Regions from separate parts of the Paenibacillus sp. FSL K6-1318 genome, predicted to be linked through region 2. Evidence: predicted binding sites of a transcription regulator. Region 2 holds the regulator's gene; each other region holds the start of a gene.
The links. Region 2 encodes Rex, which represses fermentation and respiration genes when NADH is low (regulators of the CRP and FNR family bind a similar motif). Its sites were predicted from a motif close to TTGTGAAATATTTCACAA; they were not measured.
Positions count from the first base shown of each region.

Region 1 (7,380 bases), 2.7 Mb from region 2:
CCGGTTCCGCTCATATATAATACGCAGCCCTTCAAGCGTAAGCAGCGGATCAACTTCCTCTATACTACGGGTTTCTTCCGCGATTAGTGTAGCGAGACCACCCGTTGCAATGACTCTGGGCTTAGCTCCCATTTCTTCGCGAATGCGCTCTACAATACCATCTACCTGTCCTGCATAGCCATAGATAATGCCCGCTTGCATCGCATGAATAGTATTACGCCCAATGACCTTCTTGGGTTTCTCCAGCTCAATACGAGGCAGCTTGGATGCCCGCTCGTAGAGCGCTTCGGTGGCAATGTGAATTCCAGGTACAATGGCTCCCCCCAGGTAATGACCTTTGTCGTCAATACAGTCAAAGGTCGTTGCAGTACCGAAATCGACCACGACGAGAGGGCCGCCATACTTCTCAACGGCTGCCACTGCATTAACAATGCGATCTGCACCCACTTCACGTGGATTCTCGTATCGCAGGTTCAGGCCGGTTTTGATACCAGGCCCAACGAGTAACGGTTTTTTGCCCACATATTTCTCACACATCGCTTCGATCACATTCACCAGTGGCGGAACCACAGATGAGATGATTACACCTTCGATGTCGCTTGCCCTGATGCCGGACATATGAAATAAATTATAAATCAATACGCCGTATTCATCCACTGTTGACTGACGTGATGTACTCAGACGAAAGTGGTGCAGCAACTCCCGGCCTTGATATACGCCGAGCACCATATTGCTGTTCCCCACGTCTACAACTAGAATCAAAGAGGTTCACCCCTCTTTCTTTTCATTTAAATCCAGGCTGATATCCAGGCTCTCTAAAGAATAGGTTAACCTGCCAACCGAAATTACATCCACACCGCTCTCTGCAATTCCACGAATGGTCTGGAGAGAGACGTTACCTGATGCTTCAACCTTCACATGCGGGGCCTGCTCACGAATGAGATCAACCGCTTCACGCATCCGATCTGGATGCATGTTATCCAGCATAATGATATCTGCCCCGGCTTGCAAGGCTTCTCTCACCTGCTCCAGATTCTCCGTCTCCACTTCAATCGTCATCGTATGTGGAATACTTGTTCGTGCACGCTGTACCGCTTCGGTAATTCCGCCTGCGCCCTTGATGTGGTTATCCTTGATCATAACGGCGTCGTAGAGTCCAAATCGATGATTCGCTCCGCCACCCACGCGTACCGCGTATTTCTCAAGTAACCTGTGACCGGGCGTTGTCTTACGTGTATCCACCAGCCTGGTCTCAAGACCATCCAGAACATCCACATAGGTACGCGTACGCGTAGCAATTCCCGACATACGCTGCAGCAAGTTAAGTGCCAGTCGTTCCCCCGTAAGCAGTGAGTGTGTACTTCCCTCTACCTCAGCCAGAATCGTGCCATGCGTAACCTTGTCTCCGTCAGTTACCTTCGGTGTAAATACAAGACCAGGATCGACTACCTGAAATACGAGTTCGGCTACGGTCATGCCTGCAATAATACCATTGTCTTTGGCATGTATAATGGCTTTGGATTGGTTTCCTGCTGGGATCGTTACACTCGTTGTAACGTCACCTGCACCAACATCTTCCCGAAGCCAGTTTTTGATTGATTCGATAAGCCCATCATTGTATCCGTTCAGTATCATGACATTAATTCCTCCACAATCGCTTGTTCTCGCTGCTGCAGACTATGCTTCTGCCACACGATATCGTCACGTGCCGGGAAGTCCTCTCGATAGTGAGCTCCCCGACTCTCCTCGCGGTGTAATGCTCCGCTAGTGACTAACCAGGCACAGGTCAGAAGGTTGGCATACTCCAGCTCTTCCTTATGGGCAAGTGTCTGGTCAAAAAATTGCAATTCCTGTTGCAGCTTGTCCATAGCCTTCTGCAGGTTCTCACCATTCCGACGCAAGCCTACCTGACGAACCATCATTTTCTGTAGTCGTAAGCGTCTTTCCGATATTGGCTTTTGCTCTTTCATGATCTTGCTAGTCATATCCACAGATGCAGTCGCAGTTCCTCTTACTTGTAATGAACCAAGCGGAGGAAGAGAATGAATGCGATCAACAATTCTCCGGCCAAATACAATCGCTTCTGACAAGGAATTGCTTGCCAGACGGTTAGCTCCATGCACTCCTGTAGAAGATACCTCACCACAAGCGAATAACCGGGAGATGCTGCTCTCTCCGCTAAGATCCGTTTTCACTCCGCCCATCATGTAATGGGCAGCAGGTGCAACGGGAATCCAGTCCGTTGTCATATCCAATCCATAACGCATACAAGTCTCATATATGGTAGGGAATCGATGCTTGATCATTTCTGGCTGTTCGTGTGTAATGTCAAGATACACAAAAGTACTGTTGGTAGACTCCATCTCGCTAACAATCGCTCGTGCCACGATATCACGTGGTGCCAGTTCAAGCTGGGCATGGTATCGATCCATGAAGCGTTCGCCCTTCACATTGCGTAAATATGCCCCTTCGCCGCGTACGGCTTCTGACACAAGAAACCGTGGTGCCCCCGGATAACAAAGAGATGTGGGGTGGAACTGGATAAATTCCATGTCACGAACGATAGCCCCAGCCCGGTATGCCATGGCTACACCATCGGCAGTAGCTACATCCGGATTCGTCGTGTATCGGTACAGTTGCCCTGCCCCACCAGAGCAGAGAACGGTTGCCTGTGCCTTCACAAACACCTTCGATCCATCATCCTTCTGTATCAGAGCGCCGATGCATTCCCCTCGATCTCGATCCGTAATCAGATCAATAACAAAATGCTCATCCCATACTTCAATTCCGGGGTGTTCATTCACTTCGACTGCAAGCGCACGTACAATCTCATATCCCGTTGCATCCCCGTTGGCATGCAAAATACGGCGGTGGCTATGCGCACCTTCCTGCGTCAACGCCAACTCGCCGTTCTCCAGGTCAAACAACGTACCCAAACGAATCAGTTCCTTCACTCCGTCCGGACCCTCATTCACCAATACTTCTACCGCCTCGGAGCGGCACAAGCCCGCTCCTGCTACAAGTGTGTCCTGCGAGTGGTAAGCAGGCGAATCATCTTCAGCAATAACCGCAGCGATGCCTCCCTGCGCATACCTGGTGTTACTTTCAAGTAATGACTTCTTCGTGATCATTAATACGCGTTGTTGCTCACTTGCCTTAATGGCGGTGAACAAACCAGCAATTCCTGAGCCTATAACCAGTACATCCGTCTCTACCATGGGTAGCGCAGACAGATCAAAATCAACTAAATATTGCGGTATCATGTTATTCACCTGTCTTGGAGCAAGAGTAGCGCATCCTACTTCACCAACAACATGCGCTCTAGTGATTCTCTGGCTTTGTCGGCAACGGCCGGTGGCACATAGATTTGCGGCTTCATCGTTTCCAGGCATTTCACCAGTTTCTTCAAGTTGTTCACCTTCATGTTGGGACATACGAGGAACTTGGTCGCAAAATGAAACTGTTTATCCGGACTATCCAGACGAAGCTGATATCCGGTACCATCTTCGGTACCAACGATAAATTCCTTCGCTGATGAATTTTTGCAATACTCCAGAATGGCTGTTGTACTGCCTACAAAATCACCCATCTCTACAACTTCAGGGCGGCACTCTGGATGGACAACAAACTCTGCATTCGGATGCTTGGCTCTCATCTCCACCACATCTTTGACTGTGAGCATATCATGCGTGTTGCAGTAGCCTTCCCAGATAATCATTTTCTTGTCTGTATGCTGCTGCACATAGTGTCCCAGATTTTTATCCGGTACCCAGATAATTTCGTCGGAATCCACCGATTGAATAACCCGGACCGCATTCGCCGATGTACAACAGATGTCGGTCTCTGCTTTGATTTCAGCCGAGGAGTTGATATACGTAACCACCTTGGCATTAGGGTGTTGTGCTTTCAATTTGCGTAGTCCATCCACATTCACCATATCTGCCATTGGGCAACCTGCACGCTCATCCGGGATAATAACTGTTTTGTTGGGTGCCAGAATTTTAGCGCTTTCACCCATAAAGTGAACACCACAGAATACGATCACATCTGCATCTGTTTGTGCTGCCTTCTGGGCTAATAGAAACGAATCTCCACGGAAGTCAGCAACCTCCTGTACCTCGTCACGTTGGTAATAATGGGCAAGAATAATGGCATTACGTTCCTTCTTCAACTCCATAAGCCGCTCACGCAGCTCGCGGTTCATCTCAGCCTTGCGCTCTAAAGCCAGAGCTTCCACCTGTGATCCTCTCCTTTATCGGGACAGCGTCATGCGCTGTTTCGTAGGGCTAACCTAAGTCGTTATGTTCGCTTGAGAAACGAATCACAAGCGGTTTAACAACTAATTTACACAACGTTCACGACTCTGTCAATAAATGAAAAAGGCCCAGAACCGCGCCGTAACCACCCGTTTGCTAACTGGTTCGCCATCTAACTCCCGTTTATCTTTATCTATCCGTTTTTAAAATAATGGACAAAAAAAAGAGAGCCCGAGGGCTCTCTTGATTTCACCTGCTATTCTAGCCAGATGTAATATACATTAAGACGTTGGCTTCGTTCCGCCATCATCCGGGTTATTGTTATTACCCTTTTCCAGATTCGGTGCTTCGTTCGGAATATCTCCAGCTGGTGGCTCAGGCGTTTCATCTTTACCTTGAATGCGAACACGCACATCACCGATGTTGTCGATGATTGGCTCTCCGCCTTCAGTTGGCGTACCTTCACCATCATTGTCATTCTCTGCTTTTGGCGTCAAAGAACCTGTTTCGATCAATTGCTTGATCTGATCCATTTCCAAAGTCTCTACCTCAAGCAAAGTTTGAGCGATCAGATGCATCTCTTTTGAATGTTTAACAAGCAAGTCCTTACATTTCTCATAACATTCATTGATAAAGCGTTGCATTTCCTGATCAATCTCGTAAGCAATGGAATCTGAGTAATTCTGTTCATGACCGATATCCCGACCAAGGAATACCTGTCCTTGTGAACTTCCGAATTGCATAGGTCCCAATTTCTCACTCATACCGTATTCCATAACCATGCTGCGAACAATCCCTGTCGCTTGCTGGAAGTCACTGTATGCACCAGTGCCAATTTCTCCGATGAACAATTCTTCAGCTACACGACCTCCGAGGAGTCCGGTTACTTTATCCAACAATTCTTGCTTGGTAACCAGCATACGGTCTTCTTTTGGCAACATGATTACATATCCACCCGCACGTCCGCGCGGAATAATGGTCACTTTATGTACCATATCAGCATGTTCGAGGAAGTATCCTACAATGGTATGACCTGCTTCGTGATAAGCAACGATTCGTTTCTCGCGATCACTGATGACACGGCTTTTCTTCTCCGTACCGACGATGACACGGTCAATCGCTTCGTCAACTTCTTTCATGGAAATATCTTTACGGTTACGACGCGCTGCAAGCAATGCCGCTTCGTTCAAGAGGTTTTCCAAATCTGCACCAGAGAAGCCTGTTGTACGCTTTGCGATAATATCCATCTTCACATCTTTGGTCAGTGGTTTATTACGGGAATGTACTTTCAGGACAGCTTCACGACCTCTTACATCAGGGCGGTCAACCGTAATTTGACGGTCAAAACGTCCTGGACGCAGCAAGGCAGGGTCCAAAATATCTGCACGGTTCGTTGCAGCTACGATGATAATACCTTCGTTAGCTCCGAAACCGTCCATTTCAACGAGCAACTGGTTGAGTGTTTGCTCACGTTCATCGTGACCACCACCAAGACCAGCACCACGCTGACGTCCTACAGCATCAATCTCATCGATAAAGATGATACATGGCGCATTTTTCTTCGCATTTTCGAACAAATCACGTACACGTGATGCACCGACACCAACAAACATTTCAACGAAGTCGGAACCTGAAATACTGAAGAATGGTACACCCGCTTCACCGGCAACGGCACGAGCGAGCAACGTTTTACCAGTACCTGGAGGACCTACGAGCAATACGCCCTTAGGAATCCGTGCACCTACTGCCGCAAATTTACGAGGATCCTTAAGGAAGTCTACAACCTCAACAAGTTCCTGTTTCTCTTCGTCAGCACCCGCAACATCTTCAAATGTAACCCGCTTCTTCTCTTCGTTATAGAGACGAGCACGGCTTTTACCAAAGTTCATTACTTTACCGCCGCCGCCTTGAGCCTGATTAAACAGGAAGAAGAACAGCAGGAACATAATGATCAAAGGAATAAAGGAAGTCAGCAACGTCAACCAGATGCTGTCACCTTTCATTGGCTCCTGATGATATTGGAAATTGTTAGTTTCACTTGCAGCTACAAGTTCACTAATTGCCTCATCCGTAGGAGGAATATACGTTGAGAAATTTTCTGATTTGGCGCCATCAGGTGCCTTCTTGTATTGACCGGTCACGAGGTACGTTTGACCGTTAAATTGAACCGTCAATTCAGAGACATTGTTGGCTTTGATCGCTGTGCGCAACTGATCATATCTAGGATTATCGGTGGCTTCGCCGCCATTGCTGACGAACTGGACTATCCCCACCACAACTAAAAAAAGAATCAAATAAAAACCAGAATTCCGGATGAACCGATTCATCCCCTACCTCCTCTCGAGACACTTTAATTATTTTAACATAGCCCGACATGGCTTCTCAACAGAAGCCAAGAACAGCTCAAGGCTTGGGTCGGGCAGGATATTAGCTACTGTAGACTTCCGGCTTCAAAATCCCGATATAGGGCAGGTTCCGGTACTTCTCGGCAAAATCCAAACCGTAACCAACGATGAACGCGTCAGGAATGTCAAAGCCTGTGTAATGAGCTTCCAGCTCCACTTTACGGCCTGAAGGCTTGTCGAACAGCGTAACCACACGCACCGATTCAGCGCCGCGGTTCTCTAGCAGTTCAATCAGGTAGCTGAGTGTAAGTCCGCTGTCGATAATATCTTCGACAATCAGGACTTCCCGTCCTTCAACGGATACATCCAGATCCTTAATGATTTTGACAACACCTGATGACTTGGTGGAAGCGCCATAACTGGATACCGCCATAAAATCCATTTCAACAGGTACCGTTATGTTTTTAACCAAATCAGCCATAAATATAAACGCACCCTTGAGCACACAAATGACCAAAGGATTGCGATTTGCATATTCGGCACTTAGTGTTGCGCCTAATTCCTTGACTTTACTCTGAATTTCTTCTTCACTGATCAATACTTCCTGAATGTCGTTCTGCAACTGTGCGAACCCCCTAAGTTATACTATGAAAGCCTTACCTGAACCATAACCACTACCCCTGAATCGCTGAATCGCCTACAGTCATGTACAGGATTGCGGAAGTGCCATCCCTGACAGGAGCCACATTGGACCGTCGAACACCCGGTAACCAGATGAT
Region 1 is NZ_CP150270.1:63,176-70,555, reverse strand. It holds gene NYE45_RS00325 (type III pantothenate kinase) at 1-762, opposite strand, end outside; gene nadC (carboxylating nicotinate-nucleotide diphosphorylase) at 769-1,635, opposite strand; gene nadB (L-aspartate oxidase) at 1,632-3,263, opposite strand; gene nadA (quinolinate synthase NadA) at 3,299-4,237, opposite strand; gene ftsH (ATP-dependent zinc metalloprotease FtsH) at 4,538-6,583, opposite strand; gene hpt (hypoxanthine phosphoribosyltransferase) at 6,684-7,223, opposite strand; gene tilS (tRNA lysidine(34) synthetase TilS) at 7,276-7,380, opposite strand, start outside.
Region 1: a site for Rex is predicted at 4,310-4,327, ahead of nadA (quinolinate synthase NadA). Genes of this name have one in related genera too.

Region 2 (7,380 bases):
TAATACGAATATGTGCACATAGACTCCTGCGAAAATTTCGACAGGATTATTTGTTTGAAATGTAACTTTGAGTACATAACTGAGTATATCACATCGTATATACAATTTCGAAGGCGAAAATATGAATAAATTATTAATTTTAACTATTTAAATCTTTTTCATAACTCACTAAACATAGATATTTGTAACTAGATATAGACAAATTGAATCGTTTTGATCTATATCTACCCTTGATTGAAGCAGCTAAAGGTATTATAAAATTGATTAATTTAAATCAAATATGTCTACAGACAACACAAAGAACCGGTTCAGTCGGAAATCCGTCTGCCGGTTCTTTCTAATCATTAATTCATTAGCTAATCACTCTATGTGTTCTAGCTGTTCGGGAGAGTATAGACCAGGTCCACCTGTTCTCCATTGCTAAAACGATAAAAGCGATAGTGGTTATGCGTGCCGTCCTTATAATATACTTGCCACACATATATCCCATTCACAACTCCGGGCATGATTCGCTTAATCTCACCGGCAGGAACTTCAGAACTGAAGCGATTGCGTATTTGCGTTTCGGACATGCCGTTCTGCAGCAGCTCGCTGTGTATAGCGTTTGCCCCTGTAGCAGGTTGATTGTTTGCGTCGAATTTAACCCAGACCATCACATCCTGGTTATCCTTGTTTTTGCCGATCAGGGTCCAGTAGATGTTATCAGAGCCTTCTTTATCTCCCCAGATGTACTTTCGCAATTCATCATAGGATGTAATGCCCAGTTGCTCCTGTGCTGCCTGTATGGCAAGTGCTTCTTCCTTGCGCTGGTCCTGCGTGACATAGACGTAATAACGCTGAAGTCCAAACAGAATCAGAACCAGTGCAAGTAGCGAAATCCATATCCACTTCTTTTTTTTCTTCAAAAGCCGAACTTCCTTTCCCTATGATGCGCTGTGCTGCAATTAACGAGCAAGCAGACCATCAAATGCCAATTGAGACTCACGCAAAATGCGCTCTTCATCCAACGTCAGACATTCGCCATGTTTAATCACTTGTTTTCCATCCACCCATACGTGCTCCACATCTTTGGCAGAAGCCGAGTAGATCGTATGTGAGATCAGGTCTGTATGCGGATAGAAATGTGCCTGTTCAATGTCCAGAGCGATAAAATCAGCCTTCATGCCTACCTTGAGTGCTCCGGTATTATTCAAGAAAATGGATTTGGCGCCATATGACGTTCCAAGCAATAGCGCTTCGCCTGCTGGTACTGCAGTCGGGTCACCGGACACGCCTTTGTGGATCAATGCAGCCAGTCTCATTTCCTCGAACATATCCAGGTTGTTGTTACTTGCCGGTCCGTCTGTTCCGAGTGACACAGTAACTCCTGCTTTCAGCAAATCAGGTACCCGCGCAACACCGGAAGCCAGTTTCAGGTTACTACCCGGGTTATGGGATACAGCGACATCATGACGGGCCAGAATTTCAATCTCTTCGTCATTCAGATGCACCGCATGTGCAACCAGGGATGGACGGGAGAAAAAGCCCAGTTTCTCCAGATGTGCCACAGGACGCAATCCGTAGTCTGTAACGTTCTGCTCGACTTCACGAAGCGTTTCCGACATATGTGTATGAAGGGGAAGGTTTAGATCGTTCGCGACCTGTACAAGCTTCTCTATGTAGTCTGGAGGGCATGTATATGGTGCGTGTGGCGAGATTACGGTTGTAATGCGACCATCGGCCTGTCCATTCCACTCACGTGCAAACGCAGCCGACTCCTCCAGCTTCCGCAATTGTTCTTCTTCCGAACACAAACCAATTACACCGCGTGCCAGTGCTGCTCTAACGCCGGATTGTTCCACAACTTTAGCCACTTGGTCCATGTGATCATACATGTCCAGAAAAGCTGTAGTCCCGCCTTTCAACATTTCAAGCACCGACAGTGAAGTTCCCCAGTATACATCTTCCGAAGTCATTTTCGCTTCCATCGGCCACATTTTTTCCTGCAACCAAACTTGTAACGCAAGATCATCTCCATGACCTCTGAGCAGCGACATCGCTGCATGACCATGCGTATTGATCAGACCCGGCAGGAAGAACAGTCCTTTTCCATCCACTTTGGTACAGTTTTCGTCTCCATCCGGCAATGTCTCACCAATATGCACAATCTTGTCATTATCAACAACCATGTAACCTTGAACGACATTCCATGTTGCGCCTTCATTAACGGCAAATTTGCCGTTGTGAATTACCCATCTATTTGTTGTCATCTTCCTCGTCGTCCTTTCCAGTCTCCAAGTAATAGGCCAAACTAAGCAGATCCGTCGTAAAGTCAGCATGATGAATGCGGATATGCGGCGGTGTTTTTAGAATTGTTGGTGCAAAATTGAGGATCGCTTCAATTCCCGATTCAATAAGCTGATCGGCTACATTTTGGGCTTCCGTATCCGGAACCGTGATAATCCCGATGCGAATGTTATCCGTTTTCACCGCTTCCGTCAATTCATTCATTGGTTTCACTGTCAAACTGTTGATTTGACTTCCAATCTTCGGTCCGTATGCATCGAATACAGCCACAATCTTCATGTTGTCTTTCAGATAAGCGTTGTAGTTGGACAAGGCCTGTCCGAGATTACCCGCTCCCACCAGAGCCACATTAATTTGCTGATCGATTTTGAGGATGTGACGAATTTTCTCGATCAAGTAGGATACATCATACCCGATCCCTTTTCGACCAAAATCACCGAAGTAAGCCAAGTCTTTACGAATTTGGGCCGGATTCAGATCCAGTCTCTGTCCAAGCTCTTGAGAAGACACCGTAGCCACCTCACGCTGATGCAACTCGCTCAAATAACGCAAGTATACAGGCAGACGTCGTACCACCGCTTCCGAAATTTTATCTGATTTCATTCTTGCTCCCCCTTACCAAGCCCACGATAAAATAATAGATGAAAAGATGAGCATTCTGTATAAATTCAAAGATAGAAGTGACTTTTTATACAGAATGCTCCTTGTAATTTAGGTTATAAGTTCTTACGTGCAACTGCTTTATTCGCAAACGGAAAGATCTCATAAAGTTTAACGCCAAACTGTAGCGTCATGCAATGATATAACGAACAAAACAACTATTATTCTTGTTCTTTAGCAGGTTTTTCCAACCATTCGGTAATTCGTGGAACCATTTGCTCTGTGAGCATATGCTCCATTTTGGGACCAGGTAATGAATATAAAAAGAATTTGCCATAGTACGCTTCAATTACGCGTGTATCATAGACAATCACAATTCCTCTGTCCTTCGCGGTACGCACCAATCGGCCAAATCCCTGCTTGAAACGAATGACCGCTTGCGGCACGGACAATTTCATGAACGGATTTTTCTTTTGCTCCTGGAGCAACTCACTCTTGGCTTCCACCAGCGGATGATTCGGTGGCTGGAACGGCAATCTTACAATAGCGAGGCAGGTTAGCGCATCACCCGGGATATCTACACCCTCCCAGAAGCTGCTTGTGCCCAGAAGTACCGTAGCTTTGGCATCCTGGAACCTGCGAGTAAGCTTGGAGCGGCTTCCACTGTCCACGCCTTGCCCCAGCAACGAGATGTCGTTACCAGACAGCGCCTCCTTGAGCGGATCATAGACCTGTCGCAACATCTTGTATGAAGTAAACAGAACCATCATGCGTCCACGGGTGGCAATTGCTGTCTCTGCGAGGGATTGCACCAGCATATTAACAAAGTGCGCATCACCCACACTGCCCTTCACACTCGGGAAATCACGCGGAATCACCAGAAGTGCCTGATCACGATAGTTGAAAGGTGATGGCAGCATCGACGTTAACAGCCGATTATTATCGGCGGCTTCCTGCAAGCCAAGCTGCTCAATCATGAACTGGAATGACTTATCGACAGAGAGCGTAGCCGATGTAAGCACAACGCTTTTCTTTTTGTCAAAAAACAAATCCTTAAGTTGTGCACTGACATCTACAGGTACAGCATACAGCTGAAGCGATTTGCTGCGGAACTGGCCGCTGGCTTCCATCCAGTACACCGTTTTGGCATCATCCATACGCATGAAGAACCGTAGATTCTCCTTCAACGTGGTCAGATCTTTCAGCAATCCTGTGATGTCCGTGATCAGGCTATCCGATTGATAATCATCCTGATCTTCCTTCACCTCAAGCAACAATTTGTCCCCTTTGCGAACCAAATCGCCCAGTGTCACATAGATCTGGTTCTCCAGATCCTGCAACTCCTGCCATTTCGCAGGTTTCTGAGAAGCCTTCAGTCGCAGGGAAAATTGCCCCGTCTCTCCCGGTGAAGCATCACTTCGTTCAGGCAACAGCCCGAACAGGGCATCGCTCATGCGATCCCATAACTCCTTAACCTCAAGAGCGAGTGGGAACATCTGATCCACCATGGAGCCCCATTGCACCGAATTTTCATGCCCGGATAACTGCGAACGAAGCATAGGCAGCTGACCATTACGACTGTCTTTAAACAGACGGGTCAGTGTATGAACCAACGTGAAATATTTCATATGCATTCCAAGATGCTTACCAGCTACATCCTCCAGATGATGGGCCTCATCGATCACCAGACTCTCATAGGCTGGCAGCAGCTGATGTGCTGCTTTGACATCCGTAAATAATTTGGAGTGATTGGTGATTACAATATCAGACAACCCGGCCTCATGTTTGGCACGATGATAGAAACATTTGCGGAACCATGGACAGGATCTTCCCAGACATGACTCGGATTCGCTCTGTACGGTCTCCCAGAAGTCCCCACCGCGTCCGCTAAGGTTAAGTTCCTCATCATCTCCAGTTTCGGTCTGCGTAAGCCAGACGATCATCTGAGCGGCTGTGAAATAATCCTCTTTGGGTGTGGCGAATTCACGTTTATTGATTTTGTGTTCAAATTTGCGCAGGCACAGGTAATGTCCACGTCCTTTGAATACAGCAGCCTTAAACGGAAACGGAACCACTTGGGTCAGCATTGGAATGTCCCGCTCTCTCAATTGCTCCTGCAGATTGATCGTATGCGTACTGACCATGACTTTCTGTTCTTGCTTCACACTTTCGTAAATAGCAGGCAACAGATACCCCAGAGATTTACCGGTACCTGTTCCAGCCTCGATCAAGAGATGCTTCTCTTCGTCCAAAGCCTGCCTTACACTGCTGAACATCTGAGTCTGCGCTTCGCGCTCTTCATAATGATCCAGCGTATCCTTCAGGTTCTCCCGAACCTGGTCCATAAACTGTTCGAAGCTTACACCATCAAGGGGGTTACCCTCCCGTTCATCACGTGGTGCACCAATATCCGTCCAATCACTCACATTGAGAGCAAGCTGACGATAATAGGTATGTCCATCCAGGTCCTGAATCGGCTCTGCTTCCTTCTCACTGCGCATTCCGTCCAAGAACCAACCCAAGTCACTGTCTTCTGGTGCGAACAGGTCACTGAGCCGCTGAATCGTTATGAGCGGTAATTCCTTTAACTCATCCAGACATTTGAGCAACACATAGGCTGTCGCCAGTGCATCACTGTCTGCCTGATGAGGGCGATCATGCTGAAAACCAAATTCTGAAGACACATAACCAAGTTGATAAGAACCAAGTGATGGGAACGTAATCTTCAGAAAATCAATCGTGTCCAGAATACGGCCAGTGAACGGCAAATAACCGCAACGGTCCAGAGCATTCTGTAAAAAGTGAAAATCAAAAGCAACGTTGTGTCCAACAAGAACCACATCGTTAAGCAGCGGAACCATCTCCATCATCATCTCTTCGAGTGAAGGAGCGTCCGCCACATCGGCATCGGTAATACCCGTTAACCCCGAAATAAACGGGGGAATCGGTACACCAGGGTTCACATAAGAACTATATATTTGAGTTATGCTGAAGTCATGATCTATGATGGCAAGTCCGGCCTGTATAATCTCACCGTCGGACTGCGTGCCGGTTGTTTCGAAATCCAATACGGCAAATTTCATTGCAATGTACGGTCCCTTCCATTCCAGTCTATGTTACAGCATAGCAAAAAAAAGGGGATTTGAAAATTAACTGACAAAAAAGCGGTGTTCCCACCGCTATGCCAAAGGAGGGAACACCGTTTTTTTGTCGCCGAATTCCCGCTTAATGAAGGGTTGTCAGCTGATTCGCATATTGCAATTTTCCCCTGTTCAACCTGCAAGCTTCCATGTTGTACAGTGGTTCGGTCAATGTTGGGTCATACTGAAGGGCCTGTGCAAAGAGTGAACATGCAGCTTCCGGATTCGCAAGTTTGGCTTGAATACAGCCCAGAGCGTTACATACAAGCCCTTTTAAGCGAGGTGAACCCTTAAGGTACATGATCTGCTGCAAATGTGTCCCGGCTTCCGCCATTTGTTCCAGATTCAGATATGCGAGCGCCAGGTAAAAACGAGTCAATGCACTCTCCGGATGGTCGGTCACAACCCGGGAGAACTGCATAATCGCCTGCCGATACATCTGTAATTTGAAGTAGCCCTGACCCCGACTGAAATATTCCAGATGGAGTTCAGGCAGAGCGGTAACAGCTTCCTGTTCCGGTTCAAGGGAAGCGGGCTTATCCAACTCCCGCTCCCTTACCTGGCTCATTTTTTCTTCAAACATCAGCCATTCATCCAGCATTCCGTCACTCATCCGCTTAAGCAAGTTCCACTTTTGCAGCAATTCCTGTTTGTTCAGGCCTTCAGCGGAAGGATAGCTCTTGATAATTTCATCTAACATGTCGTTCATTTCTGCGAAAACATGCTGGAACATCGATGCATCCCCACCCTTGAAAAAATGGATTAGTGCAGTGACCTGTACTCATTTTTTGCTTCAAGGGCCGATTTCATTCTCCTTACCATTCGATTACATAATCGTTGCGTGCACTTCCTGCTTCATCGTTTGTACAGGTTTATTCTGTCCATCTACAAATACAACCGTCGGTTTGTGAGTATTTGCCTCTTCTTGAGACATCATGGCGTAAGAAATGATAATGACGTTATCTCCAGGCTGTACCAGACGTGCAGCTGCGCCGTTAAGACAGATGACCCCGCTTCCGCGCGGTCCTGGAATCACATAAGTTTCCAGACGTGCACCGTTGTTGTTGTTCACGATTTGCACTTTCTCGTTTTCCATCAAGTCGGATGTTTCCATCAAGTCTTCATCTATGGTAATGCTACCCACATAGTTCAAGTTGGCTTCCGTTACCGTAGCCCGGTGAATTTTGGATTTCATCAGTGTTCTAAACATGGGACAGTACCTCCGATTTTTGCAACCTAATATTGTCAATCAATCTTGTTTTTCCGAATTTCACCGCAAGTGCGATGAGCAGATCGTCACGTCCTTGAACTTCTTCCTGATCTGCGAGCGGCTCAAGGCTAGGAAAAGCCTGAA
Region 2 is NZ_CP150270.1:4,180,740-4,188,119, forward strand. It holds gene NYE45_RS18380 (DUF5590 domain-containing protein) at 375-905, opposite strand; gene NYE45_RS18385 (amidohydrolase) at 945-2,249, opposite strand; gene NYE45_RS18390 (redox-sensing transcriptional repressor Rex) at 2,236-2,889, opposite strand; gene dinG (ATP-dependent DNA helicase DinG) at 3,108-5,969, opposite strand; gene NYE45_RS18400 (tetratricopeptide repeat protein) at 6,112-6,735, opposite strand; gene panD (aspartate 1-decarboxylase) at 6,853-7,236, opposite strand; gene panC (pantoate--beta-alanine ligase) at 7,229-7,380, opposite strand, start outside.

Region 3 (7,380 bases), 2.2 Mb from region 2:
TCGAGAATCGACTCGTAGTGTGCAAGATTGCCCCATTCACCACTAGGATCAATACGTTTGTAGCGCAAATATTTACGAACCCGATCCTCCAGGCTACCGGCCCAGCCGAGATGCTGAACCTTCAGCTCCGTGCTAACCCCGGGCAATACGGTGCAGGACAAGGGAAGGCGGGGAACGTGATGATTCTGTTGTGGATAAAAATAAGGATATCCAGGCATATACCGTACAAGTGAAGCGGTATGCCGTTTATGCAGACACCAAAGATCATCTTCCCGATAGTGAGTCCGGCCACCCCACATATCGTAGAAACGAAATGCAAACCAGTCCGCATACTCCTGATTAATCAGAGTGCGTATGGCTTTCTTGGCCTCTGAGCTGTACAGCTCATCCGCATCAACTGAGAGCAACCAGTCGGGACATGTTCCCGCAGCCGCTTGCCATAAGGTGTTGCGAAGCCGCCATTCCTCGGCGAACAGCGGTTTCTCCAGTACTTCCAGACGGACCACCTTTGAATAGGCTTTGCATATGTCCGGTGTTCCGTCTGTGCTGGCATCGTCCACAATCACGATCTCATCCACGAATTCACTCAGATCATGCAGTACCTCTTCAAGGTATCGGCCACGTTCATTGCGAACCTGGAGCATGGCGGTCAGCTTGTTGCCTTTGCTTTTGCGAACCCGACGAATGGAGAAGGGCTCTTTGAATACACTTGTTTCCTCTTGTGTTATAGCTGCACTCTGTTCTTCCTGACCTTGTGTGTCGCCCCAGTGATGCACTTGGCTTCGGATGTCCTGCGTTGGTTGTGCATGATCCGGGGTGTGATCACCATTTTCCAATGCGTCTGTATGTGTTGTTCGATCGACTGTTTCAGTTGGCGTGTAAGTGGTTTCGGTTCGGATATCCCTGTGCACCATCGGCCCATTCACCTGTTGTCTACGCTTCTTCGGGTCCAGCATCATGGCACCTCCCCAAGCAATTGCTGTACAGCATAATCCAACAGCTCCAGCTCGACAATCCGGGCGAGCGCATCTTCATCCTCCAGTGCTGTTTCGAGAAAATGTCGGACTGCCCCGTGTCGCTCCCCTCGCAGAGCCAGCGCACTTCCGGATAACTGCTGATAGTCCCGGCGACTGGCATCATCCTGAATATCAACTGCATGAACAAGAGCCAGTGCCTCTTCCACACGTCCAGTCTCCTGATAAATGCGGAATTTCCAATGTCTCGCCGTTTCTCCGCCAAGTTCGTCCAGGATACGCAAGGCGGTTCCGTAATCATCGTTAATACGCAGTAATTCCGCTCGTACAAGTTGATCTTCTCCCGCCTCAAGCCAGCGACAGAGCTGTTCATAATGATGTCGTTCCTGTTCGTCGCCTGCACTGATTCCATACACCAGCAGGGCGTCTTCCAATTTCCCGGCCCGGGCATGGATGGCAGACAGGAATCTATAGTGGGAGACTACACAGTCACTGCGACCATTCAAGACCGCATGGGAGAATGCCTCTTGAAGTGAATGGATAGCCCGAGGATCTTCAAGCAAGTACTCATAGGCTGCCAGCAAAAAGGATATCGTTTCATGGGCACCTGCTTTGGCTCGGAGCTGCCGGTAGAAGTCGGCACGTACACTGCATTGAAGCAGGGTGACGCTATCCGGAGTGCCTGAGAGGATCTGTCGTAGCGCATGCAGGAAGAACAGTTCGTAGTCCCGGAGAGGGACTTCGAGATCATCCTTTTGCATCGCACCCGCAGGTGTAGGGTCTTCGCCTCCTAGCCAGATAGCGCGTACACCTTGGAAAAGCAGCTTCATATATCGTGTTTCGGAGGAGGTACCCACCAGATCGGCGATACCGACCAGTTTGGAGATACTGCTTTCCCATAAAGGAGAGGCTGCTTCATCTCCAGCTGGCTCAGGGAGCAGGACAATACATAGCTCCGGCTCCAGCGAAGCTGTAGCCATGAGCCAGTAGGGATGGGTAACGACCGCAACGGTTCGTGGTTCCAGTAATAGCTGCTCGGCTTCAGGAAGGGAGATCACGGTGATGACCGGAGGTACATCCTCTGTTTGCGTCAGACTGCTGACATAGTAGACATCTCCCTCGATCGACAGCAGCGCAGCAATATCGGGATAGGGAAAGGATGACCAGCCTCCTTTGCGAGGGAAGACAACATACCGGACAGGGGGCTGTACCGTAGTAGCCTCATCCGGGCTGACTTCGGGGGCTAAATTCGGTAGCGGTGCAGGATTTTCCATGAATTGTTCACCTCACCTTGACTGAAATATGGTGCTTCATTCTCTCTGCATGTGCTTCATGCTTTCACTTCATATGTAAAGCCCTCACGGCACTTCGCATGTTATGCCTGAGACTAACATATGGGCATTCCGTCCCAAACATGAGTATCTTCCATGAATACATGAAGTTGGCAAGCTGTGGTAATAGGCTGATTTTTATCTTTTGTGTGACCAGGATCACTTTTTTTTGCTCTAAACACGTAGATTGTGATAATTCTCACATGTATAAAATAGGTAATCTGGCACAATACGTTCATCAACGTATTTGGTGGACAGACAGCGAAGGTGCAGCTTCAATGCCAAATACGCATACTGCGAAGTGAACAGAAAGAAGGGGTAACGGTATGGATCCGATTATGTTATCGCGTATCCAATATGCACTTACAACGATTTTCCATTTCTTTTTTGTGCCGCTATCCATTGGTCTTGTACTGTTGGTTGCGATTATGGAGACGTTGTACGTTGTTAAGGGTAAGGAGATCTACAAAACGATGGCCAAGTTCTGGGGCAAACTGTTCCTGATTAACTTTGCCGTCGGGGTAGTCACAGGTATTCTGCAAGAGTTTCAGTTCGGTATGAACTGGTCAGAGTACTCCCGATTTGTCGGGGATGTGTTTGGTGCGCCACTGGCTATTGAAGCCCTATTGGCGTTTTTTATGGAGTCTACATTTATTGGATTGTGGATATTCGGGTGGGATCGTTTGTCCAAAAAAGTGCATCTGGCCTGTATCTGGCTGGTGTTCGTTGGTACATTCCTGTCCGCGCTGTGGATTCTGGCAGCCAATTCATTTATGCAGCATCCTGTCGGGTTTGAGATTAACAACGGCCGAGCCGAGATGAATGATTTCTTTGCACTCATCACGAATGGTCAGCTTCTCGTGGAGTTCCCACATACAATCTTTGGGGCATTAATGACAGGGGCATTTGTCGTAACCGGGATCAGTGCCTACAAATTGATGAAGAAGCAGGATGTGGAGATCTTCCGCAAATCGTTTAATATTGCGATCATTATCGCTCTTGTTTCCTCATTCGGCGTCGCTTTCTCGGGGCATTTCCAGGCGCAATATCTGGTGGAGACGCAGCCGATGAAGATGGCAGCCAGTGAGGGCACATGGACGACGACAGAAGATCCGGCACCATGGACGGTGGTCGCCTTTATCGATCCGGATAAACAGGAGAACACGGGTGAGATCAAAATCCCTGGATTGCTCAGTTATCTGTCCTACAGCAAGTTCTCCGGTAGTGTCAAAGGCATGAAGGAACTTCAAGCAGAGTATGAACAGACGTATGGACCGGGGGACTACATCCCGCCGGTACGGACAACATTCTGGAGTTTCCGCATTATGATCGCAGCGGGTGGTTTGATGATTGTGCTGGCTCTGTACGGTACGTTTCTGGCTATGCGTAAGAAGCTGGAGATCGCTGGAAAATGGTTTATGCGTCTGATGGTATTTGCCATATCTTTGCCGTTTATCGCTAATACGTCAGGTTGGATTATGACCGAGGTAGGAAGACAGCCATGGACAGTATTTGGCTATATGACAACCGAAGCCGGGGTCTCGCCGAACGTATCCGCAGGAATGATCCTGTTCTCGACCATCGCTTTTACCGCTGCTTATACGGTTCTCGGAATCGTGATGGTATACCTGTTCGTACGTGAGATCAAAGCAGGACCGTTTGCGGTCGAGAAGCCGGAAGATCACGATGAATCGGCCGACCCGTTCGGCGTGGATGGAGGTTATTCCGTTGTCACTAAGTGAGTTGTGGTTTTTGCTGATTGCCGTATTGTTTGTCGGGTTCTTCTTTTTGGAAGGTTTTGATTTTGGTGTGGGGATGTCTACAGGTATTATCGCCAAAACAGACCGTGAACGCCGGACCCTGATCAACTCGATCGGTCCGTTCTGGGATGGCAACGAAGTATGGCTGATTACAGCAGGGGGAGCGATGTTTGCTGCCTTCCCGCACTGGTATGCCACGATGTTCAGTGGTTTCTACCTACCGCTTGTGGTCGTGTTACTCGCCTTGATTGGTCGCGGGGTTGCCTTCGAATTCCGCAGTAAAATGAAACAGCAGCGCTGGCGCAAAACATGGGATATCATTATTGTGGTATCCAGCGCGCTCCTGCCTTTCCTGTTTGGCGTAGTCTTTGCCACGTTCATGAAGGGGCTGCCCATTGATGGGGAGATGCAGTTGCGCGCAGGATTTTTCGATATCGTTAATCCGTACACCGTGATTGGTGGCTTAAGCGTAACGTTGCTGTGTCTGGTTCATGGCTTGTTGTTTGCATCACTACGAACAGTTGGCGAACTCCGAGAGCGTGCCTTGAATACAGCGCAAAAATTGATGTTGCCGCTGGCTGCACTGCTCGCTGTTTACACGTTAATGACGTATATGATGACTGATGTGTTCGCCGTACGCGGCTGGGCCCTCTGGATTATGGTTGTACTTGGAGCAGTCTCGCTTGCACTTGCGGCCTACTTCGTTCGTCAGAAGCGTGAAGGCTGGGCTTTCGGTATGACAGGGGCAGTGATTGCGATTGCCTTTGCCTCGGTCTTTATCGGACTGTTCCCAAGAGTGATGGTGAGTTCCTTTGGAGCGGCGTATGACCTGACCGTATACAACGCCGCATCTGGTGCGTATTCATTGAAAGTAATGACCATTGTAGCTTGCACACTGCTGCCGTTTGTTCTCGGTTATCAGATCTGGAGTTATTATATCTTCCGCAAACGTCTCAACGAGCAGCACCACCTGGAGTACTGATATGGGACGGGGGCTAATGAAGCTGCCGGGCATCCGGCCGGTACTTGCGCTGGCCTCAGCGCTGGTGCTGCTACAGGCGATGACGATCATTATGCAAGCCAAATGGCTGGCACAGGCCATCACGGCATTGTTTGAAGGTTCATCCGTAACGGAGCAGTATCCTGTACTGCTGCTGTTCCTGGCTGCTTTTGCCGCCCGCTATGCCCTATCCTTCTGGTTACAACTCGTGACTTCACGATACGCGGAGAAGACAGGGACCGATCTGCGCAGACAGATGGTGGAGCAGTGGTTCAGGCTCGGGCCGCGTTATGCCAAGACAGAGGGCACAGGCCATCTGGTTACGCTGGCACGTGAGGGGACAGCTCAATACAAGACGTATTTGGAACTATTTATTCCTCGCATGCTGGGCATGGGGTTCACCCCCTTCGTTATTTTGCTGTATGTGTTCAAGCTGGATCTGATGTCCGGGGTTATTCTTATGCTGACACTCCCGATCCTGATCGTGTTCATGATTCTGATTGGTCTTGCTGCGCAGCGGAAGATAGACGGACAATTCCGATCCTACAAAGCACTTGCTAACCATTTTGTCGATACCCTGCGGGGTCTAGAAACGCTGAAAACGTTGGGACAGAGCAAAACACACGAAGGGTCGATTCTGCGGGTCAGTCAGCGGTATCGGAAGGCGACGATGTCTACTCTGCGCATGGCCTTTCTCTCTTCGTTTGCACTCGATTTCTTCACGATGCTGTCCGTTGCTTCCGTGGCGGTTGGTCTGGGATTACGTCTGACGGAGGGACATATGCTGCTCGGACCTGCACTGACGGTACTGATTCTGGCACCCGAATATTTCCTGCCTGTACGTATGCTCGGTGCTGATTATCATGCCACATTGGACGGTAAGGAAGCCGGAGCAGCCATTAATCAGGTGATTGAACGGGGGAAAGCCGCTGAACAGAAACAGAAAGAAGCTTATGCAAATGTTGTTGCGCATCCGGTTACGGCAGAGGACAAAGCTGAATCTACATCATCATTATTTTTGAAAAGGAAAACCGACACTTCGACCATACGCGTGGTGTTGAACGATAAAACGCCTGTGGGTCATCTTGATGCTGCTTCTACTACTCCTGATCTTGCTTCTTCCTTTTCCTCGGTGTCCTTCTGGAATGAGAATAGCAGATTGGCACTAACGGATGTACAGGTACGGCATGATGATGAAGGTCCTTCTTCGCTAAAGGATGTTACATTTCAGATTACAGGTCTCGGCAAAATCGGTATTATTGGCGCCAGCGGAGCGGGCAAGTCCACGTTGATTGATGTATTGGCTGGTTTCCAGTTGCCTACATCGGGGCAAGTATTAGCCAACGGACAGTCGATTACACCGGATATGCTCGAATCCTGGCGAAGACAGACGGCAGCTATCCCACAGCATCCGTATATCTTTAGTGGAAGTCTGGCCGACAACGTTCGTTTCTACATGCCGGAGGCATCGGATGCGGAAGTGGCGAAGGCCATTAGCGCAGCTGGATTAACCAAGCTTCTGACCTCATTATCCGGTGGGCTGCATGAGCTCATTGGGGCTGGCGGCAGACAGCTCAGTGGTGGGCAGGAGCAACGGGTGGCGCTGGCAAGGGCCTTGCTTAGTCAACGGAACATCCTGCTGCTCGATGAACCGACAGCACATCTGGATGTGGAAACAGAGTATGAGTTGAAACAGACGATGCTGCCGCTGTTTGAAGGCAAACTTGTATTTTTGGCTACCCATCGTCTGCACTGGATGCCGCATATGGATCGGATTATTGTCATGGATGGCGGCACAGTGGCAGAGACGGGAACACATCAGGAATTACTGGCACGACAAGGCGTATATTATCAGATGATTCAGGCCCAGATGGAGGCGATATAAAATGAAGTCCGGATATGAACATATGGAGACCGTCCGTAACGGAAAAGAAAAAAATAGCTGGATTGCTCCGTATGTGGCACAGTATCGCTGGAGATTCATTGCAGTCATTGCGCTGGGTACATGCGCTGCCTTGTGTGCGGTACTGCTGCTGTTCACCTCCGGATTTCTGATCTCCAAGTCTGCGCTGCGTCCTGAAAATATTTTGATGGTGTATGTACCTATTGTTGGGGTACGTGCATTTGGGATATTCCGCGCCGTGTTTCGATATATCGAGCGATTGGCAGGACATGATGCCGTACTGCGGGTATTGGCCGATCAACGGGTGAAATTATATCGCATTCTGGAGCCGCAGGCCCTGTTCCTGCGTTCTCGCATGCAGACCGGAGATGTGCTCGGAGCACTCGCCGATGATGTGGAGCGGTTGCAGGAT
Region 3 is NZ_CP150270.1:6,354,765-6,362,144, reverse strand. It holds gene NYE45_RS28490 (glycosyltransferase) at 1-956, opposite strand, end outside; gene NYE45_RS28485 (hypothetical protein) at 956-2,248, opposite strand; gene NYE45_RS28480 (cytochrome ubiquinol oxidase subunit I) at 2,632-4,047, shown strand; gene cydB (cytochrome d ubiquinol oxidase subunit II) at 3,992-5,047, shown strand; gene cydD (thiol reductant ABC exporter subunit CydD) at 5,049-6,950, shown strand; gene cydC (thiol reductant ABC exporter subunit CydC) at 6,952-7,380, shown strand, end outside.
Region 3: a site for Rex is predicted at 2,493-2,510, ahead of NYE45_RS28480 (cytochrome ubiquinol oxidase subunit I). Genes of this name have one in related genera too.